DNA from 3 places in the Exiguobacterium sp. R-39 genome. Region 3 is predicted to be linked to each of the others. Evidence: riboswitches for the same ligand, from Rfam matches in the RefSeq annotation. Region 3 holds a riboswitch; each other region holds the start of a gene.

What was found. Region 3 has a riboswitch for S-adenosylmethionine ahead of msrA (peptide-methionine (S)-S-oxide reductase MsrA). Riboswitches for the same ligand answer to the same signal wherever they lie in the genome.
Region 1: linked by a shared signal. The riboswitch ahead of ACP26N_RS12540 (methionine ABC transporter ATP-binding protein) and the one ahead of msrA (peptide-methionine (S)-S-oxide reductase MsrA) in region 3 are both predicted to bind S-adenosylmethionine.
Region 2: linked by a shared signal. The riboswitch ahead of ACP26N_RS13500 (methionine ABC transporter ATP-binding protein) and the one ahead of msrA (peptide-methionine (S)-S-oxide reductase MsrA) in region 3 are both predicted to bind S-adenosylmethionine.

The regions. Positions count from the first base shown of each region.
Region 1 covers NZ_CP187965.1:2,384,878-2,388,546, reverse strand. Annotated here, with positions in the region: gene ACP26N_RS12545 (bifunctional cystathionine gamma-lyase/homocysteine desulfhydrase) at 1-834, shown strand, start outside; SAM riboswitch class I at 894-999, shown strand; gene ACP26N_RS12540 (methionine ABC transporter ATP-binding protein) at 1,080-2,102, shown strand; gene ACP26N_RS12535 (methionine ABC transporter permease) at 2,099-2,764, shown strand; gene ACP26N_RS12530 (MetQ/NlpA family ABC transporter substrate-binding protein) at 2,799-3,632, shown strand.
Region 2 covers NZ_CP187965.1:2,575,493-2,579,161, forward strand. Annotated here, with positions in the region: gene ACP26N_RS13490 (alpha-glucosidase) at 1-553, opposite strand, end outside; gene ACP26N_RS13495 (aminotransferase class I/II-fold pyridoxal phosphate-dependent enzyme) at 717-1,904, shown strand; SAM riboswitch class I at 1,967-2,070, shown strand; gene ACP26N_RS13500 (methionine ABC transporter ATP-binding protein) at 2,154-3,167, shown strand; gene ACP26N_RS13505 (methionine ABC transporter permease) at 3,157-3,669, shown strand, end outside.
Region 3 covers NZ_CP187965.1:417,687-421,355, forward strand. Annotated here, with positions in the region: gene ACP26N_RS02250 (DMT family transporter) at 1-376, shown strand, start outside; gene msrA (peptide-methionine (S)-S-oxide reductase MsrA) at 476-1,006, opposite strand; SAM riboswitch class I at 1,111-1,214, opposite strand; gene ACP26N_RS02260 (amidohydrolase) at 1,286-2,458, opposite strand; gene ACP26N_RS02265 (putative quinol monooxygenase) at 2,536-2,829, shown strand; gene ACP26N_RS02270 (NlpC/P60 family protein) at 2,884-3,669, opposite strand, start outside.

The sequences.
Region 1 (3,669 bases), 1.1 Mb from region 3:
AAATTCAACATCCAAGTGACATTCGTCGATACGACGGATCTTGCCGCAACGGAAGCTGCGGTTCAAGACAACACGAAGATGCTGTACGTCGAAACACCAACGAACCCGTTGTTGAAAGTGACGGATATCGCAGCTGTTTCTGAGATCGCAAAACGCAACAACCTGAAACTTGTCGTCGACAACACGTTTGCGACACCATACCTGCAGCAACCACTCGCACTCGGTGCAGATATCGTTCTTCACAGCGCGACAAAATACATCGGCGGTCACTCGGACGTCGTCGCCGGACTTGTCGTCGTCAACAGCGACGAGCTCGGAGAAGATCTTCATTTCATCCAAAACTCGACCGGCGGTATTCTTGGACCGCAGGACAGCTTCCTGCTCGTCCGTGGTTTACGGACGCTTGGTATCCGGATGGATGCAATCGAAGAAACGTCACACGATCTCGTTCAGTTCTTACAGGAACAGGATGTCGTCTCATACATCTTTTATCCGGGACTGGCATCACATCCGGGTCACTCGACACAACAGAAACAGGCGACCGGTTTCGGCGGAATGATCAGTTTTGATGTCGGTTCAGCAGAAAATGCGGAGAAACTCGTCGAAGCGACACATTTCTTCACATTGGCTGAAAGTCTTGGAGCGGTCGAGAGTTTGATTTCCGTTCCGGCACGGATGACGCATGCGTCGATTCCAGCAGAGCGTCGCGCAGAACTCGGAATTACAGATGGTCTCGTTCGGATCTCGGTCGGTCTTGAAGACGCGGAAGACTTGAAAGAAGATTTGGCACGTGCTTTCAGTCTGCTTCAACCGGTTTCAGAAAAAACTGTTTGACAAGCAAAATAACCCCTGCTAATATTCAGATTATATTAAAAATAACTAAATACCGATAACTCTTATCGAGAGTGGTGGAGGGACTGGCCCGATGAAACCCGGCAACCGCGGAATTTATTCCGAAGTGGTGCTAATTCCAGCAGACGATTGTCTGCAAGATGAGAGCAAATGGTTTTGTGTACTGAAAAAGTGCGCGCGTTTGCTCTAAAACGTGCGCACTTTTTTTATGTTTAGGAGGGACCGTATTGATTCGCTTACAGGATGTAGGAAAGATTTATCGCTCGAAGCGCGGATCGGTTGAAGCCGTCGTCAATGTCGACTTGTCAATCGAGCGCGGTGAAATTTTTGGAATAATCGGTTATTCAGGGGCAGGGAAATCAACACTGATTCGTTTGCTGAACATGCTTGAAGCACCGACGAGCGGCTCGATTCAAATCGACGGTGTCGAAATGACGACGCTCAAACCGAAAGAATTACGCGGCGTCCGCAAAAACGTCTCAATGGTATTCCAGCACTTTAATCTGCTGTGGTCACGGACCGTCGAAGAAAACATTATGTTCCCGCTTGAACTCGGCGGTTATCCGAAAGCCCGTCGCAAAGAACGAGTTGCTGAACTGATTCAACTCGTCGGACTCGACGGACGCGAAGGTGCTTACCCGTCGCAACTGTCAGGTGGACAAAAACAACGGGTCGGGATTGCCCGGGCACTGGCATCCAACCCAGATGTCTTACTCTGTGACGAAGCGACCAGTGCGCTGGATCCGAAAACGACGGACTCGATCCTCGAGTTGCTTGTCGACATCAACAAAAAATTAAAACTGACAATCGTCTTGATTACACATGAGATGCACGTCATTCAGAAAATCTGTCACCGGGTTGCCGTCATGGAAGCCGGGAAAATCGTCGAACAGGGACCGGTCGCAGAAGTGTTCCGTCACCCGAAACAGGCGATGACAAAAGAGTTCGTCAAACAATTGACGTCACCATCTGAAAACGAATTGACGTTTGCGAAATTACGCGAACGCTACCCGACCGGAAAAATCGTCCAGCTGACGTTCGTCGGTTCGACGGCGGAAAGTCCGATCCTGGCCGAAGTCATGAAAGACTCGAACTTATTATTCAATATCATCGGCGGAAACGTCGGACAGACGCAGGACGGGGCACTCGGAACGCTGTTCATTCAGCTGCTCGGGTCGGAACAGGAAGCACAAGCGGTCATCGCCAAACTTCAAGCGAGTGACGTTGAAGTGGAGGTGGATCACCGATGAGTACATTTTTTACAGATGTGGATTGGGATATGGTTTGGGAAGCAACCCGCAGTACCGTCTATATGACGGCTGTTGCAGGACTCGCGACGTTCGTCCTCGGACTGGCGATCGGTCTGTTGTTATATGCGACGAACGAAGAATTGTTGTTTAAAAACCGGACACTCTATTCCGTACTCAGCTTTTTAGTCAATATATTCCGCTCTATCCCGTTTATCATTCTATTGATTCTGTTGATCCCGATCACGAAAATCATCGTCGGGTCATTCTTAGGACCAACGGCTGCATTACCTGCGTTAATTCTCGGTGCAGCACCGTTTTACGGCCGGATGGTCGAACTGGCACTTCGTGAAGTCGATAAGGGTGTCATCGAGGCAGCTGAATCGATGGGCGCAACGAAGTTCCAAATTATCTATAAAGTCCTGATTCCGGAAGCTTTGCCGGCAATCATCTCAGGAATCACCGTTACGCTTGTCGCACTCGTCGGTTACACGGCAATGGCCGGGTTAGCCGGTGGTGGTGGACTGGGAGACATGGCCTTCATCGAAGGATTCCAGCGTTCACAAAATAACATCACCGTCATCGCGACACTGTTGATTCTTGTCATCGTCTTCATCATTCAAATTATCGGTGACCTGCTTGTCAAAGCCATCGATAAACGGTAATACCTATCTTATTTAACCTTGGGAGGAATCATTCATGAAACTTTGGAAAAAATTCGTCGGCACAGCAGCCGTATCGGTCTTAGCAGTCAGTCTTGCAGCATGCGGAGAAGAATCTTCTTCAGGCGGCGGCGATTCAAAAACACTCGTCATCGGAGCGTCAAACGTTCCTCATGCTCAAATCTTGGAGCATGTTCAAAAAGAATATGAAGCAAAAGGCTATAAACTCGAAATCAAGAAGTTTCAGGATTATGTTCTTCCGAACAAAGCATTGGCTGAAAAAGAAATCGATGCGAACTATTTCCAACACGTGCCGTACCTTGAGCAACAGGAAAAAGAAAACAAAGACTATAAATTCGCGAGTGCCGGCGGCGTTCACGTTGAACCGCTCGGTGTCTATTCTAAAAAATACAAGTCTTTGGATAAACTGCCAAAAGGTGCAACGATCTTAACAAGCTCAAACGTTGCAGAACGCGGACGTGTCTTGACGTTCCTTCAAAACGAAGGGCTGATCAAGTTGAAAGACGGTAAAACAACGGATGCACAATTGAAAGATATCGTAGAAAATCCAAAGAAAATTAAGTTCAAAACGAACATTGAAGCGTCACTCTTACCGCAAGCCTACAAAAATAACGAAGGTGACGCGGTCCTCATCAATACGAACTACGCGATCGACAACGGTCTGAACCCGTTGAAAGATACGATTGCACTGGAAGACGAGTCTTCACCGTACGTCAACATCATCGTGACGCGTGACGGCGATGAAAAAGACAAACGTGTCACGACATTACTCGATATTCTCCATGAGAAAAAGAATCAGGACTGGATCACAAAAAAATACAAAGGGGCCGTCGTTCCGGTCAGCAAATAAGTTGCTTCCTTCAATGCATTCTTCCTATATAATGGAA
Region 2 (3,669 bases), 930 kb from region 3:
TCATCGTATACACAGCCTGCCGGACTGCAGGATGTTCCCAGTTCAAGTCCGGTTGCTCCGATGCAAAGGAATGGAAGTAATACTGCTGGCGTGTCTCATCCCACGTCCAAGGGCTCGGCGCAAAATACGACCGCCAATTGTTCGGCGGTGTTCCTTTGACCCCGTCCCGCCAAATGTACCAATCGGCTTTCTCGTTTGTCCGACTGCTGCGGGATTCTTTAAACCACGTGTGTTGATCACTCGTATGATTGACGACCAAATCAAGAATCAGTTTCAGTCCCCGTTCATGGGCGGACGCAATCAGTTCTTCCAGATCCGACATCGTTCCCGCCTTCGGCATAATCGAGTAATAATCCGAAATGTCGTATCCGTTATCGACATCCGGTGATGTATAACAGGGATTTAACCAGATGACATCGACACCAAGGGAAGCGATGTAATCGAGTTTTTCAATTACTCCGCGTAAATCGCCCATCCCGTCTCCGTTCGAATCTTTAAAACTGCGCCAATACACTTGATAGACAACGGCTTCTTTCCACCAGGCCCGATTCATCCCATCATCTCCTTTGTGATTCAATCGTATTCTAGTTCAGTGTATCAAAAACACGAAAGCCATCGGTTCTTTTTCCCAATTATCAGCAATTATTAAAAAACTCTTTTCTTTTTTCTGAAAATTCGTTATCCTTGACGACAATACCCAACAAGGAGGAAGACAGATGAAACATTTCTCCCCATCGATTGCGATTGATCGGTTACCCGCTCCGGTCTTCGCCGAGCTCGCCCAGCGGATCGGTGCCGTCAAGGCTGCTGGTCATGACGTCATCACGCTTGGTCAGGGAACACCGGATCAGACGACACCCGTACATATTCTGGATGCCTTGAAAGAAGCAATCAATGACGCTTCAAACCTCCAGTACCCGCCATTTCGCGGACACGATTTCCTCAAACAGGCTGTCGCGGATTTTTATCAGTCAGAGTTTGGCGTAAACATCGATCCGGCCTCTGAAGTCGCCATTTTGCTCGGCAGCAAAGCCGGTATCGTCGCTTTACCGCAAACGATCGTCAATCCCGGTGAAGGTGTCATTGTTCCTGATCCCGGATACCCGGATTACTTATCCGGCGCCGCCCTTGCCGGAGCTTACCCGATCACATTGCCGCTCCTTGCGGAAAATGCTTTTTTACCTGACTACACGTTACTTGATACGACAGATGTCGAACGGGCCCGGATGTTGTTCCTCAACTACCCGAGCAATCCGACCGGGGCGACGGCAACAGCGGAAGCCTTCGAGCAAACGGTTTCCTTCGCTGATGCGAACGACATTTGCGTCGTCCACGACCTCGCCTACGGCGGAATCAGCTTCGACGGTCCGACCCGCAGTTTCCTCCAGACGGAAGGCGCAAAAGACGTCGGAATCGAACTGTTTTCATTATCGAAACGTTTTAACATGTCCGGTTTCCGAATCGCCTTCGCCATCGGGAATCCGTCCGTCATCGCAAGTATCGAGACGTACCAGGAACACTTATACGTCAGTGCTTTCACACCGATTCAACAGGCAGCAACCGTCGCTCTTTCAAGCGATCAGACGTGTGTCCGCGAACTGAGCGCTCTGTATGAAGCGCGGCGTGATGCCTTGTTCGGCAAGTTACAGGAAATCAGTTGGGACGGACCGATCCCGGGCGGTTCGTTCTTCGTCTGGTTGCCGGTCCCGTCCGGCTACACGTCCCAAAGCTTTACCGATCACCTGCTCGACGAAGCGCATGTCGCCGTTACACCGGGACATTTCTTCGGCGAATACGGGGAAGGTTACGTCCGGATCAGCCTGATTGCTGACGCCGAACGACTCGTCGAAGCAGCTGAACGGATTGGTCAATTGAATCTGTTTCGCCAGACCGTTGCGGAATAATTCTGAAAAAACGTTTGACAAATGGGAATGATTTCCGTTACAGTAAGTCCCAACAGCATATCTACTTATCGAGAGCGACCGAGGGATTAGGCCCAACGACGTCCGGCAACCACCTTTAAGGAACGGTGCCACATCCTACAGAATGTTTCATTCTGAGAGATAAGTTACGAAATCTTACACTTCGTCGCTTTTTTCTGGTTGCTCTTAACTGGAAAAAGGCGATTTTTTTGTATAGGGAGGAAACGACAGATGATTGAATTTAAAGGGATCACTAAACGGTTCGTTCGTGACCGGACACCCATTTTTGCCTTACGTGACGTCAATTTAACGATTCAGCAAGGTGAAATCTTTGGCATCATCGGTGAATCCGGTGCCGGAAAAAGCACCCTGCTCCGTCTGATCAACGGACTGGAGACACCGACACAAGGAACAGTTAAAGTATCGGGCACTAATCTGTCCGGCCTCTCCAAAGGCAGCTTACGTGAACTGCGTTTGAACATCGGGATGATCTTTCAACACTTCCAATTGATTCAATCCCGGAACGTCGCCGATAATATCGCCTTCGCCTTAAAGGCTGCCGGCGTCAAACGGACTGACTTCCCGCAACGGATCAAAGAGCTCGTCTCCCTGGTCGGACTCGAAGGCTTCGAGACGAATTTCCCGAGTCAGCTCAGCGGCGGTCAAAAGCAACGGGTCGGGATTGCCCGCGCCCTTGCGAATAATCCGAGTGTCCTGTTATGTGACGAAGCGACGTCCGCTCTTGATCCGGTCACGACGCTGCAAATTCTCGAACTGCTGAAAGACTTGAATGAACGGCTTGGCCTGACGATCATTCTCATTACCCATGAAATCGATGTCGTCAAACAGATCTGTCACCGGGTTGCCGTCATGGCGCAAGGTGAAGTCGTTGAAGTCGCCCGTACATACGACCTGTTCAGTCAGCCGGCACATGATGTCACGAAACATTATGTCGATACGGCACTCCAGATCGAGTTACCGGAACGGATCTTGCGAACGACACCGGGAAAAATTATCCGCCTGCAATTCACAGGTGAAAAGACCGGTGAAAGTACGTTATCGGAAGCAATTAAACAGTTTGATATTTCCGTCAGCATCCTCCACGGTAAGGTCGACTATATCCAGAACGTCGCTTTCGGAGTGCTGATTGTCAGTTTGACCGGTCCGACCCTTCACGTGAACCGCTCCTTGACGTGGCTCGAAGAACAACTTCACACGCTTGAGGTGATCCAGGATGTGGCTTGAACGGATTGAAACCATGTTACCGGATCTTGCGAAAGCGTTAGCGGAAACGGCTTTGATGGTCGGAATCTCACTCGGCTTCGCCCTCATCATCGGGATTCCACTCGGGATCTTACTGTTCATCACGGACCGGGGACTATTTTTCCAAAACGTCGTCGTTCGCAGCATCTTGGACTTTTTCGTTAATATCGTCCGTTCGTTACCGTTCATCATCCTGCTCGTCGCGTTGATTCCGCTGACACAACTGTTACTCGATAATACAATTGGACCGACTGCTGCTTCCGTCAGCCTGAGTGTCGCCGCCATTCCGTTTCTCGCCCGACTGGTCGAGACATCGCTCCGTGAGATTCCACCGGGATTAATCGAAGCAGCAGAAGCCTGTGGTGCGACACCGTTTCGGATCATCATCAGTGCACTCTTACCGGAAGCCCTTCCCGGCATCATTCAAGCCGTCACTTTGACGACCATCAGTCTGATCGGATTTTCCGCCATGGCCGGTATCGTC
Region 3 (3,669 bases):
GACGTTAGTCTTTTTGGTCGGTCTGATTGGTTCGTTGCTTGCCTTGGTTTTCTTTCGGGGCGGGGAGGTCGCAGCGCTTACGGAGGTCGAACCGCTTTATCTATTTGGCGGTTTCGTCGGTGTCGGTGTCGTATTTTGTGTCATGCGGGGTATTCAACTGCTCGGTCCGTCCATCGCGATTTCCGTCGTCCTGATTTCGCAACTCAGTTTTGCGTTGTGTGTCGACGTTTTTGGCTGGTTTGGTTTACCAAAAGTCGATTTATCGTTTGGGCAGATCATTGGTTTAGTCGTCATGCTGAGCGGCATCTTCGTCTTGAAACGGTATCAGGTCGTGGACGAGTCAAATCAAACAGATGAAATCAAAGCGATTTCTTAAAAACATCGTCAACCACTCAAAAGAGATCACGGCTTTCACGCGACTTTTACAGTAAAGTGCGTGAAAGGGTGATCTCTTTTAAAAGACGCTTCGTTTAAATCAGACGGATACTTCTTCTTTCCAGGCGACGTCGATAAAGGCATCACGGCCGGAGGCTTTCCGGTCTTTTTTGTAGTGGGCCGGATTTTTTTTATGGAAGTCCTGATGGTATTCTTCCGCCGGATAGAAAGAAGCTGCCGGTTCGATCCGTGTAACGATCGGTTGTTTGAAACGGTTTGTTGCAGCCAGTGCATCACGTGACGCAATCGCTGCAAGGCGTTGTTCTTCCGTATGGTAAAAAATCGCCGGGGCATACTGTATGCCACGGTCCTGGAATTGTCCGCCGGCATCGGTCGGATCCGTTTGCGGCCAGTACAGTTCGAGTAACCGTTCGTATGAGAACAGTGCCGGGTCAAATGTAATCTCGACGACTTCGGAATGTCCGGTCGTTCCGGTTTTGACCTGCTCATATGTCGGATTGTCGACGTGTCCTCCTGTATAACCGGACACGATACTGTGAATCCCCGGTAATTCCTCAAATGGTGTCACCATGCACCAGAAACATCCTCCTGCAAATGTTGCTTTTTCCATGTCATCTCTCCCTTTCTCCTGGCCTCTTGAGCCGTAATGCTCTCATTTCTGACAGCGAGAAAACGAAAACGACTCCTTTGCTTGGTTGCAAAAGGAGTCGCCGCTTTTTATCAACCAAAGCTTTCGCTTTGCTGGTCGTAGCACCTTGCTGTGCGCAGGTTGCTGGGACGTCATCGATCCAGATCTCTCGGTCCACTCTTGATAAGTGTTATATGAAGTTGATGTAAGTTCGTTATCATTGGGATGATAATACCATTCATAAAAGTGGAAAGTCAATTCTTATGTTTGCAGGGCACGAAGAACTGTCGCCCCTAACGTTTTCGCCCCGATCAGTAAAGCCCGCTCATCGATTTCGTACTTCGGATGGTGTTGCGGATAAATCGTGCGTCCATCTGTTTTCGCGGAGCCGGTAAAGAAATAACTGCCCGGAACCTGTTCCAGGTAATAGGCAAAATCATCGGCTGCCATCATCGGTTTCATTTCACGGACCTGTGCTTCCGGCAAAAAACCGGCCGCTTCCCGGACGAGCTTCGTTTCATCCGGATGATTCCAAAGGGACGGGTAACCTGTCGTGAAATCAATGGAATAATCAGCGCCGATTCCGGTGCAGGTCGTCCGTGCGACGAGATCCACCTGTTGGCGCAACTGATGCCGGAGTTGTTCGTTGAACGTCCGGATTTCTCCGACAATCCGGGCTTCGCCGGTCACGATGTTCGGTGCGGTTCCGGCATGAAATGAACCGATTGCAACGATGGCCGGCTCAAACGGATCAACGCGCCGGCTGACGAGGTGCTGAAGATTACAGACAAGCTGTGCACCGGCGACAAGTGCGTCCTGCGTCCGGTGTGGCGCTTGGGCATGACCGCCTTGACCATGAACAACGATTTCAAATTCATCGATCGCACATAATGTATGCCCGCTGTGATAACCGATCGTTCCGACCGGAAGATCATTTTCGAGGTGTGTGCCGAAAATCGCATCGACACCGTCGAGACAGCCGTCCTCAATCATTTGAATCGCACCACCCGGAAATACTTCTTCACCGTGTTGGTGGATAAAGACGACAGTACCTGTTAATTCATCCCGGATGGCTTGAAAAGCAGCGGCGAGTCCAAGGACAATCGCCGTGTGTCCGTCGTGTCCGCAAGCATGCATGACACCGGGACGGATTGAGCGGAACGATAATTCCGTTTCTTCCTGGAGCGGTAACGCATCAAAATCGGCCCGGACCGCAATTGTTTTTCCGGGACGGGTGCCGGTCAGTGTCGCGACGATTCCGCTGCCACCGACGTTCGCACGGTAAGGAATACCGAGTGCATCATAAAACGCAGCAATTTTAGCAGGCGTCCGGACTTCCTGGAACGATAATTCCGGATGGCGGTGAAAGTCACGGCGTAAACGAATCATCTCTGATTCATACTCAGTTAAGTAGGTGAATAAATTTTCTTGCATCGAAATCATCCTTTTCGGTATGTCTTGAGTAAAAATGGGTACATATAGAAGTAATCAATTAGAGGAGGAATCAACATATGGGTGAAATCATTGTCAATGCCGTTTTTACAGTCAAAGCAGGATTAGCTGATCAAGTCTTTCCGATTCTAAGTACAGTCTACAAAGCAGCGCAAAACGAGCCGGGCTGCCTACGTTATACGTTACATCAATCGATTGAAAATGAACATCAGTTCATGCTCTATGAAGTCTACCAAGACGAAGCAGCACTTGAGGCTCATATTGCATCGGACCACTATAAAGCATACCGCGAACAAATTGAGTTGTATCTTGAGGATCGTCAAGTGACAAAGTATGTCGAGATGACATTCTAAATCAATGAAAGAAGGGCGTATGGATCCGGAAGGGTCCATACGCCTCTTTTTTTGTTACATCGATTTGAAGCCAAGAAAGTGTTCCCGCCAACGCGGTTCATAGATCGAGTTGATTTGCAGCTGTGAGCCACCCGCATGAATGAAATATTCATTGTCGAGCATGATGCCGATATGCGATGGTCCATCCGTATACGTATTTTCGAAAAAGACGATATCCGATCGTTTCCCGCTACTGATTGTCGTCCGCCGGTTCGTAAAGAAAGCCCCGTACCAGTAACCACTGACGTTCGTCCGGCCGCCGTACTTTCCGGCTTCGTTCGTTGCGTAGTGAATCAGTCCCGAACAATCAAAACCGCCGTTGGCTGCCGTTTGAGAACCCCACGTATACGGCGTTCCCAAGTGTTTCGCGGCTGCTTGGATTAACTTTTCCCCGCGCGATGTATTCTTCTGTGCGATCCGTGCATCCGTCTTGACGGTGACAGCGCTGACCGGCAGATAAACAGGTGACCAGCCGGACTGAATGACATAAAAATTGCCGACCCGATACCGGGGATAGACGCGTTTTCCCTGTTCAATCAATCCGGCACTTTTCGGACTGACGGGTGTTGCAAAATAAGACGTCGTTGTTTTGACTGTATAGATTTTTTGACGGTTGATTGCTTGTTGGGCGTAACGCATATCCGGTTTCGTCGTCCCGATGTATGGATTGATGACGTAACCGGTCGTTCCGTTCGGTAGGCGAACCTTCCAAAAGTCATCGTCAATCGCCTTTAGACCAATCAGTTTCGTGCCTTTGCTTAAATAACCGGCAGGGCGGCTATACGCGACATCGGCTGAAAA